Regions from separate parts of the Streptomyces sp. NPDC094147 genome, predicted to be linked through region 2. Evidence: riboswitches for the same ligand, from Rfam matches in the RefSeq annotation. Region 2 holds a riboswitch; each other region holds the start of a gene.
The links. Region 2 has a riboswitch for cobalamin ahead of ACIQ8J_RS06780 (ribonucleoside-diphosphate reductase subunit alpha). Riboswitches for the same ligand answer to the same signal wherever they lie in the genome.
Positions count from the first base shown of each region.

Region 1: it holds a riboswitch for cobalamin, as region 2 does, so the genes downstream of both, ACIQ8J_RS26310 (ABC transporter substrate-binding protein) here and ACIQ8J_RS06780 (ribonucleoside-diphosphate reductase subunit alpha) in region 2, are expected to answer to the same signal.
Region 3: it holds a riboswitch for cobalamin, as region 2 does, so the genes downstream of both, ACIQ8J_RS00355 (cobalamin biosynthesis protein) here and ACIQ8J_RS06780 (ribonucleoside-diphosphate reductase subunit alpha) in region 2, are expected to answer to the same signal.

Region 1 is NZ_JBIWHT010000021.1:105,530-108,717, reverse strand. Features, by position in the region: gene ACIQ8J_RS26315 (hypothetical protein) at 20-523, opposite strand; gene ACIQ8J_RS26310 (ABC transporter substrate-binding protein) at 520-1,500, opposite strand; cobalamin riboswitch at 1,538-1,675, opposite strand; gene ACIQ8J_RS26305 (Mov34/MPN/PAD-1 family protein) at 1,667-2,089, opposite strand; gene ACIQ8J_RS26300 (amino acid permease) at 2,175-3,188, opposite strand, start outside.
Region 2 is NZ_JBIWHT010000002.1:299,434-302,621, reverse strand. Features, by position in the region: gene mctP (monocarboxylate uptake permease MctP) at 1-879, shown strand, start outside; cobalamin riboswitch at 1,024-1,166, shown strand; gene ACIQ8J_RS06780 (ribonucleoside-diphosphate reductase subunit alpha) at 1,293-3,188, shown strand, end outside.
Region 3 is NZ_JBIWHT010000001.1:66,196-69,383, forward strand. Features, by position in the region: gene ACIQ8J_RS00345 (anion permease) at 1-1,075, shown strand, start outside; gene ACIQ8J_RS00350 (hypothetical protein) at 1,099-1,320, shown strand; cobalamin riboswitch at 1,420-1,561, shown strand; gene ACIQ8J_RS00355 (cobalamin biosynthesis protein) at 1,658-2,614, shown strand; gene ACIQ8J_RS00360 (cobyric acid synthase) at 2,596-3,188, shown strand, end outside.

The sequences.
Region 1 (3,188 bases), on a different contig from region 2:
GGGTACCGCCAACGCGGGGTCACCGCCGCACCCCGGACGCTGCGGCCTCCGGCCGGTCCCTCGTCTCCCACCCGCACCACCCGTGCGGACGGGAGGGCAGGTGCGGTTCCTCCCGCCGGCCCTCGCCCGCCGTCGGCGACTGCGGACCGACCACGCGACGCCCAGCCGAACCGGGCAGCACGGCCGGGCGCGGCCCGACCACGACGCGCCCCGGCGAACGCGAACCCACCACGGCGCGCCCCGCCGAACCCGCCAGCACCGCCGGGCGCAGGGCGACCACTGCACACCCCGCCGGACCCGGCACCACCGCCAAGCGCGAGCCGACCACGACGCACCCCGCCGAACCCGACACCGCCGCCGGACGCGAGCCGACCACGACACACGCCACCGAACCCGGCACCACCACCGTCGAACGCGAACCCACCGCGACACACCCCACCGAACGCGAACCCACCGCCACGCACCCCGCCGAACCCGGCACCACCGCCGAACGCGCGGCGGCAGCCTCCCTTGCCGCTCTCATCGCTTCGTCCCCCCGCGCAGCTGTTCCGCGAGTTTCGACACCGCTTGGGGGGCGCGGACGCCCGTCACCATGTCGGAGAGCGGGAGGACCGCGAAGCGGTTGTTCTTGACGACCGGGACCGAGGCCAGGGCCGGGTCGGCGAGCAGGCGTTGCTTCTTCGCCTCCGCCGTCGTGCCGCCGTAGTCCAGGATCAGGATGACCTCGGGGGCGCGGGCCACCACGTTTTCCCAGCTCGCGTCCCCGAAGGACTTGTCCTTCAGATCGGCGGCGAAGACGTTGCGGCCGCCCGCCCGCGTCACGATGTCGTTGCCGATGCCCTTCCCGCCCGCCGTGAACGCCGTCTTGTCGCCGCTGTCGTAGACGAAGACGGACAGCGGCGCCGCGCCCGCGAGCGCCGTCCGGGTGCGCGCGTTGGCGGCCTCGGCCGACCGCACCCACGACTCGGCCCGGTCCGCGACCCCGAAGGTCCGGCCGACCTCGCGGACCTCCTCGTACACGTCGTCCATCGTGGTCGCGGCCCCCTTGGGGCAGTTCTCCACGTTCAGGCGGGTCTTGATGCCGCTCTTGGCCAGCGCCTCGCGCGTGCGGCCCTCGTTCGGCGAGAACGCAGAGGCGTAACCGCCGTACACGTAGTCCGGGTTGGCGGACAGGAGCTTCTCGTACGAGGGGTACTCGGCCGCGAGGACCGGGACCGACCGGTAGTCCCGCTCGTACTTCGGCAGCACCTTGTCGTCCAAGTAGGCGGTCCCGGCAAGGGACTTGGCGAGGCCCAGCTCCAGCATCACCTCCGTGGCGTGCTGGTTCATCGTCACGGCCCGCTTCGGGGGCGCGGTGAACGTGGTCGTCACCCCGCAGTTGGTGACCGTGTACGGGAAGCCGGGGGCCGGGCCGCCCGCGGCGTCGGGGCGCGGCGGGGTCGTGCACGCGGCAAGCGGGAACAGCAGGGCGGCGGCGAGTGCCGCGCGGCGCCAGAGCATGGCTGAGCTCCTCCAAGGGGATTTCCACGTCCCCTGTCGGTGGGAGAAGGCGGCAGGTCAGTTCCTGACTTCCGGCGCCGCCAAGCGCCGGTCACAGTGGCGGGACCGGGCCGGATTCACACCGGCTTCCTGGCTCCTGCCGCCCAAATCGGTCAATTGCGTACGGTCAGTATGCCTCGACGATCTTGACGTCTTCCTCCGTGATCACGCCGTCCACGATGCGGTACGAGCGGAACTGGAACTCCCCCGCCCCGTCCGTGTCCGCCGTCGAGACCAGGACGTAGTGGGCGCCGGGCTCGTTCGCGTACGTCACGTCGGTGCGCGAGGGGTAGGCCTCGGTCGCCGTGTGGGAGTGGTAGACGATCACCGGCTCCTCGTCGCGGTCGTCCATCTCGCGGTACAGCTTGAGGAGGTCCTGGGAGTCGAACTCGTAGAAGGTGGGCGAGCGGGCCGCGTTCAGCATCGGGACGAAGCGCTCGGCGCGGCCGGTGCCCGCCGGGCCGGCGACCACACCGCACGCCTCGTCGGGGTGGTCGGCGCGGGCGTGCGCGACGAGCTGGTCGTACAGGGCCTGGGTGATGGTCAGCATGTCGGCAAGGATAAGCAGACAGGCCGTTCCGTACCGAGTGATGGTACGGAACGGCCCGCATGGTGAGAACTGGCAGGTCAGAGCCTCAGCTGCGCTTGGCGAACGCCTTGTTCTCCGGGTTCTTGGCCCGCAGGACCAGGTAGGAGACGCCGAGGATCAGGCCCCACAGCGGCGCGCAGTACAGCGAGACGCGGGAGTCCTTGTCGATGCCCATCATCACGATGACCATGCCGATGAAGAGCAGCGCGAACCAGCTGCTCCACGGGGCGCCCGGGGCGCGGAAGGTCGACTTCGGCAGTTCGCCGCGGTCGGACCGGGCGCGGTAGCGGATCTGGCAGACCAGGATCATGATCCAGGCCCACATGCCGGAGATGGTGGCGAAGGAGACGACGTAGTCGAAGGCCTTGCCGGGGGCGACGTAGTTGATCCAGACGCCGACCAGCATCAGCGCGGCGGAGACCGTGGTGCCGACCAGCGGGGTGCCGCTCTTGGTCAGCTTGGTGAAGACCTTCGGGCCCTGGCCGTTGAGCGCGAGGTCGCGCAGCATGCGGCCGGTGGAGTACATGCCCGAGTTGCAGGAGGAGAGCGCGGCGGTCAGGACGACGAAGTTGACGATCGCGGCGCCGACGCCCAGGCCCATCTTCTCGAAGGCGAGGACGAAGGGGCTCACGCCCGGCTGGAACTCGTGCCACGGGATGACCGAGAGGATCATGATCAGCGCGCCGATGTAGAAGACGGCGATGCGCCACGGCACGGTGTTGATGGCCTTGGGCAGGGTCTTCTCGGGGTCCTTGGACTCGCCGGCGGTGACGCCGACCAGCTCGACCGCGAGGAAGGCGAACATCACGATCTGGAGCGTCATCAGCGTGGAGCCGATGCCGTGCGGGAAGAAGCCGCCGTCGTTCCACAGGTTGGACACCGACGCGGTGTCCGCGGCGTTCGAGAAGCCGACGGTGAGGATGCCGGCGCAGATCAGGATCATGCCGACGATGGCGGTCACCTTGACCATGGAGAACCAGAACTCCAGCTCGCCGAAGAGCTTCACGGAGATCAGGTTCACGGCGTACAGGATGAGCGTGAAGACCAGCGCGTAGGCCCA
Region 2 (3,188 bases):
GGCGAGGCGAGCCAGTGGACGTACGCGACCCTCGCGCTCGGCTCGGCGCTCGCGCTCTTCATGTACCCGCACTCGATCACCGCGACGCTGTCCTCGCGCAGCCGCAACGTCATCCGCCGCAACACCACGATCCTGCCGCTGTACTCGCTGATGCTGGGCCTGCTGGCGCTGCTCGGCTTCATGGCGATCGCGGCGGGCGTCAACGTCAAGAACGGCCAGCTGGCGATCCCGCAGCTGTTCGCGGACATGTTCCCGGACTGGTTCGCGGGCGTGGCCTTCGCGGCGATCGGCATCGGCGCGCTGGTCCCGGCGGCGATCATGTCCATCGCGGCGGCGAACCTGTTCACCCGCAACATCTACAAGGACTTCATCAGGCCGGACGCGACGGCCGCGCAGGAGACCCGGGTCTCCAAGCTGGTCTCGCTCCTGGTGAAGGTCGGCGCGCTGGTCTTCGTCCTGACCATGGACAAGACCGTGGCCATCAACTTCCAGCTGCTCGGCGGCATCTGGATCCTGCAGACCTTCCCGGCCCTGGTCGGCGGCCTGTTCACCCGCTGGTTCCACCGCTGGGCGCTGCTCGCGGGCTGGGCGGTCGGCATGGCGTACGGCACGCTCGCGGCGTACGGCGTCGCCTCGCCCACCCAGAAGCACTTCGGCGGCTCCTCGAAGGAGATCCCGGGCATCGGCGAGATCGGCTACATCGGCCTCACGGCCTTCGTCCTGAACGTCGTGGTCACCGTGGTCCTGACCTTCGTCCTGCGCGCGCTGAAGGCCCCGGACGGCGTGGACGAGACCTCACCGTCGGACTACACGGCGGACGCGGGCGACCCGGGAGTGAGCCCGGACCTGCCGCCCGCGACGGCGGGCGCGGCCCACTGAGTTCTGGTCATACCTGCACGCCGAAGGGCCGCCGCATCCGGGAGGGTGCGGCGGCCCTTCCATGTGCGTTGGTCAGCGCACCCAGTCCTTGAACGGCTCGGTCTCAATGGGCACGGCGACACAACATGTAGGGCCTTACTCATCCGGCTCCCCCCACATGTATGCTCGTCCTCGCTGTCGCCGCAGGGGAATCCGGTGGAAATCCGGAACTGTCCCGCAACGGTGTACTTGGTGCGGTTTGTCGCACCCTGTGAGTCCGAGGACCTGCCGACGGCGCATCCGGCTCGACCGAACCGGGTGCCGAGACGTCCGGGCCTCGCGGTTGGGCCGGTGGACGACGCGCACGGGCCTGCCCTGACGCGCGCCTCCGCCTCCCCCGAAGGGCCCCGTGCCGAGCGAGGGAGTGCCCCCACGTGACCATCGCCCCAGCGGATCCCGCTTCAGCGATCACCGAAGAACTGGCGGATGCGCCCGGGACCGCGCTGCTGCGGACCCTGACCGACCTCACCGCCGACCTCGCGGACACCGACCCCGGCCGGGTCGCCGCCGCCGCGCTCCGGGGCCGCAACGCCCGCTCGGACGAGGCGGAACTGCGGGGCCTGGCCACCGAGGCGGCCGCGGGGCTCATCTCCGAGGACCCGGCCTACTCCCGCCTCGCCGCCCGCCTCCTGACGATCACCATCGCCGAAGAAGCCGCCGGGCAGGGCGCGTTGTCGTACTCCGCCTCGGTCGGGGTCGGCCACCGCGAGGGCCTGATCGCCGACCGCACCGCCGACTTCGTACGCACCCACGCCGCCCGCCTCGACGCCCTGGTCGAGGCCTCGCTCGCCGACGGCGCCGACGACCGCTTCGGCTACTTCGGCCTGCGCACCCTCTACTCCCGCTACCTGCTCCGCCACCCGATCACCCGCCAGGTCATCGAGACCCCCCAGCACTTCATGCTGCGCGTGGCGTCCGGCCTCGCCGAGGACGATTCGGTGCGCGCCCTGGACGAAGTGGCGTCCCTGTACGGCCTGATGAGCCGCCTGGACTACCTCCCGTCCTCCCCCACGCTCTTCAACTCCGGCACCCGCCACCCCCAGATGTCGTCCTGCTACCTCCTCGACTCCCCGCTGGACGAGCTGGACTCCATCTACGACCGCTACCACCAGGTCGCCCGCCTCTCCAAGCACGCCGGCGGCATCGGGCTCTCGTACTCCCGCATCCGCAGCCGCGGTTCGCTGATCCGGGGCACCAACGGGCACTCCAACGGCATCGTGCCGTTCCTCAAGACGCTGGACGCCTCGGTCGCCGCCGTCAACCAGGGCGGCCGGCGCAAGGGCGCGGCGGCGGTGTACCTGGAGACCTGGCACTCCGACATCGAGGAGTTCCTGGAGCTGCGCGACAACACCGGCGAGGACCAGCGGCGTACGCACAACCTGAACCTCGCGCACTGGATCCCCGACGAGTTCATGCGCCGCGTCGACGCGGACGGCCAGTGGTCGCTGTTCTCGCCCGCCGACGTGCCCGAGCTCGTGGACCTGTGGGGCGAGGAGTTCGACGCCGCCTACCGCAAGGCCGAGGCGGCCGGGCTCGCCCAGAAGACGATGCCCGCACGGGACCTGTACGGCCGCATGATGCGCACCCTCGCGCAGACCGGCAACGGCTGGATGACGTTCAAGGACGCCTCCAACCGCACCGCCAACCAGACGGCGGAGCCGGGCCACACGGTCCACTCCTCCAACCTGTGCACCGAGATCCTTGAGGTGACCGACGACGGCGAGACGGCCGTCTGCAACCTCGGCTCGGTCAACCTGGGCGCGTTCGTGGTCGACGGCTCCATCGACTGGGAGCGCCTCGACTCGACCGTCCGCACCGCCGTGACCTTCCTCGACCGGGTCGTGGACATCAACTTCTACCCGACCGAGCAGGCGGGCCGCTCCAACGCCAAGTGGCGCCCGGTGGGGCTGGGCGCGATGGGCCTCCAGGACGTCTTCTTCAAGCTGCGCCTCCCCTTCGACTCCCCCGAGGCGAAGGCCCTCTCCACCAAGCTCTCCGAGCGGATCATGCTGACCGCGTACGAGGCCTCCTGCGACCTCGCCGAGCGGTCGGGCCCGCTGCCCGCCTGGGACAGGACCCGCACCGCGCGCGGGGTGCTGCACCCCGACCACTACGACGTCGAGCTGAACTGGCCGGAGCGCTGGGCGGCCCTGCGCGAGCGCATCGCCGCGGTCGGCATGCGCAACTCGCTGCTCCTGGCGATCGCGCCGACCGCCACCATCGCCTCGATCGCCGGGGTGTACGAGTGCATCGAGCCGCAGGTCTCCAAC
Region 3 (3,188 bases), on a different contig from region 2:
CGCCAAGACGATCTCCGGCGGGATCATCGACGAAAAAGGCATCAGAACCGAGGTGATCTTCGCGGCGCTGGTCGGCGCCATCCTCTGGAACCTGGTGACCTGGCTGCTCGGACTGCCCTCCAGCTCCTCGCACGCGCTGTTCGGCGGCCTCATCGGCGCCGCGGTCATGTCGGCCGGCTGGTCCTCGGTCAACGGCTCGACGGTCGTCACCAAGGTGCTGCTCCCCGCCGTCGCCGCCCCGATCGTCGCGGGCATCGCCTCGATGCTGGCCACCCGGCTCACGTACCGGATCAACCGGAACACCGACGAGAAGGCCACCGCCAAGGGCTACCGTGCGGGCCAGATCGCCTCCGCCGGCCTCGTCTCGCTCGCCCACGGCACCAACGACGCCCAGAAGACGATGGGCATCATCACCCTCGCCCTGGTCGCCAGTGGTGTGCTGCACCCGGGTGCGAACCCCCCGATGTGGGTCATCGTCTCGGCCGGCCTCGCCATCGCGCTGGGCACCTACCTCGGCGGCTGGCGCATCATCCGCACCATGGGCAAGGGGCTGACCGAGCTCAGGCCGCCGCAGGGCTTCGCCGCCCAGACCGGCGCCGCCGCGGTCATCCTGACCTCCTCGCACCTCGGCTTCTCGCTCTCCACCACCCAGGTCTGCACCGGCTCGGTCATGGGCGCGGGCCTCGGCCGCAAGGGCGGTGTGGTCCGCTGGTCCACCGCCACCCGCATGGTCGTCGCCTGGTGTCTGACGCTGCCGGCGGCCGGACTGGTCGGCGCGGGAGCGGAGTTCCTCACCCGGCAGGGCGCCTGGGGCATCGCCGCCGTCGCGGTGCTCCTGATCGCCGGTTCGGGCGTCATCTGGTCGCTCTCGCGCCGCCAGCCCGTCGACCACACCAACGTCACCGCCGACGCGCCCGCCGAAGCGGCCGAGCCCGCCGGTGTCATCACCACCGCGATCGCCGCGGTCACCCCGCCGCCGACCGGCGTCGCCGCCGCGGCCACCGACCTCAAGGCCACGATCCAGGCCCCGGCCCCGGTGACCCCCGCCGACCCGCCCCGCCCGGCGACGGTCTGACCAGGTACAGGTAAGGAATCCCCATGCACATCGACTGGGCGGCCCTCGGCTCCGTCTTCGGCGTCAGCCTCGTGGTGACCGTCGGCCTGGTGGGCCTGTTCACCCTCGGCATCGTCGGCCTCACCAAGCAGGAGGCCGCGGCCTCCGGCTCCGGCAACGCGGCCCTGGCCCGCACCGGCGCGTACGCCTGCTTCGCGCTCTGCGCGGCGGCCGTCGGCTACGGGATCTACTTGATCGTCGGCTGACCCGCACCGCACTCGTGAACCGCCCTCCGGCCCCGCCGGGGGGCGGTTCGCTGTGTGTCTCGGCACACTCTCGCGCCGCAGGTCAACAGCAAGTTGACGGGTGTTCTCGCAGCGTGGTGGACTGCACCGGCCAGCTACGGCGGCAGAAGAGGAAGCCGGTGCGAATCCGGCGCGGTCCCGCCACTGTCACCGGGGAGCGATCCCCGCGAGCCAGGAACTCTCACCGCCGGTCACGTCGAACCAGGGCGCGGACACCCTGAGTGAGGACATACCGCCATGCGCGCCTGCCTGTTGAGACATACCGCAGTTCCACGCGACGGCCTGGCGGGCTGAGCCCGTGCGGGCCGATCGCAGCTTCGCGTACGGCGCCACGGCCGGACTCCTCGGCGACCTCCTGCTCGGCGATCCGCGCCGAGGGCATCCGGTCGCCGCGTTCGGGCGGGCGGCCGGCGCCGTCGAGCGCGTGCTGTGGCGCGACCACCGCGGGTGGGGCGCGCTGCACACCGTCGTGTGCGCGGGCGGCGCCGCGGGCGCCGCGGCCCTGCTTTCCCGCGCCGTACGAGGCCGTCCCGCCGCGGCCGCCGCGCTGACCGCCGCCGCCACCTGGACGGTGGTGGGCGGCACTTCGCTGGGCCGCGAGGCGCGGGCCATCGGCGGCGCGCTGGCCGCGGGCGATGTGGAGGTGGCCCGGGAGCGGCTGCCGCACCTGTGCGGGCGCGACCCGCAGTACCTGGACGCCGACCAGATCGCCCGTGCCGTCGTCGAGTCGGTGGCCGAGAACACCTCGGACGCGGTCGTCGGCGCCCTGGTGTGGGGCGCGCTGGCCGGAGTGCCGGGGCTCGTGGGCTTCCGGGCGGTCAACACGCTGGACGCGATGGTCGGGCACAAATCGGCCAAGTACCGCAGATACGGCTGGGCTTCGGCGCGCCTGGACGATGTGGCGGGCTGGCCGGGGGCCCGGCTCACCGCCGTCCTCGCGGCGCTCGCGGGCCCGGACAAGAAGGGTGCGGTGCGGGCCTGGCGCGCCGATGCCGGCCGGCACCCGAGCCCCAACGCGGGCCCGGTCGAGGCCTCGTTCGCGGGGGCCCTCGGCGTACGTCTGGGCGGCACGCTCTCCTACGGAGGGCGCGTCGAGCACCGGCCGGTCCTGAACGCATCCGGGCGGGCCGTCGAAGTCGCGGACATCGAGCGGGCGGTACGGCTCTCGCGCCGGGTGGGCTGGCTGACGCTGGCCACCGCCGTCGCCACGAGGGCCGCTGTGAGGAAGGGACGTACATGGGTGGCGGGCTGCTGATCGCGGGCACGACCTCCGACGCGGGCAAGAGCGTCGTCACGGCCGGGATCTGCCGCTGGCTGGTGCGCCAGGGCGTCAAGGTCGCGCCCTTCAAGGGGCAGAACATGTCGCTGAACTCGTTCGTCACGCGCGGGGGCGCGGAGATCGGGCGGGCGCAGGCCATGCAGGCGCAGGCGGCGCGCGTGGAGCCGACCGCGCTCATGAACCCGGTGCTGCTCAAGCCGGGGAGCGACCGGTCGAGCCAGGTCGTCCTCATGGGCAAGCCGGTGGGCGAGTTGAGCGCCCGCGGCTACCACGGGGGCCGCCAGCAGGCGTTGCTCGGCACCGTCCTGGAGTGCCTGGAGGAGCTGCGGGGCACATATGACGCCGTGATCTGCGAGGGGGCGGGCAGTCCGGCCGAGATCAATCTGCGGCGCACCGACATCGTCAACATGGGCATCGCGCGGGCCGCGCGGCTGCCCGTGGTCGTGGTCGGCGACATCGACCGGGGCGGGGTGTTCGCCTCGTTCTTCGGGACGACGGCGCTGCTGAGCCCCGAGGACCAGGCGCTGATCGCCGGGTACGTCGTCAACAA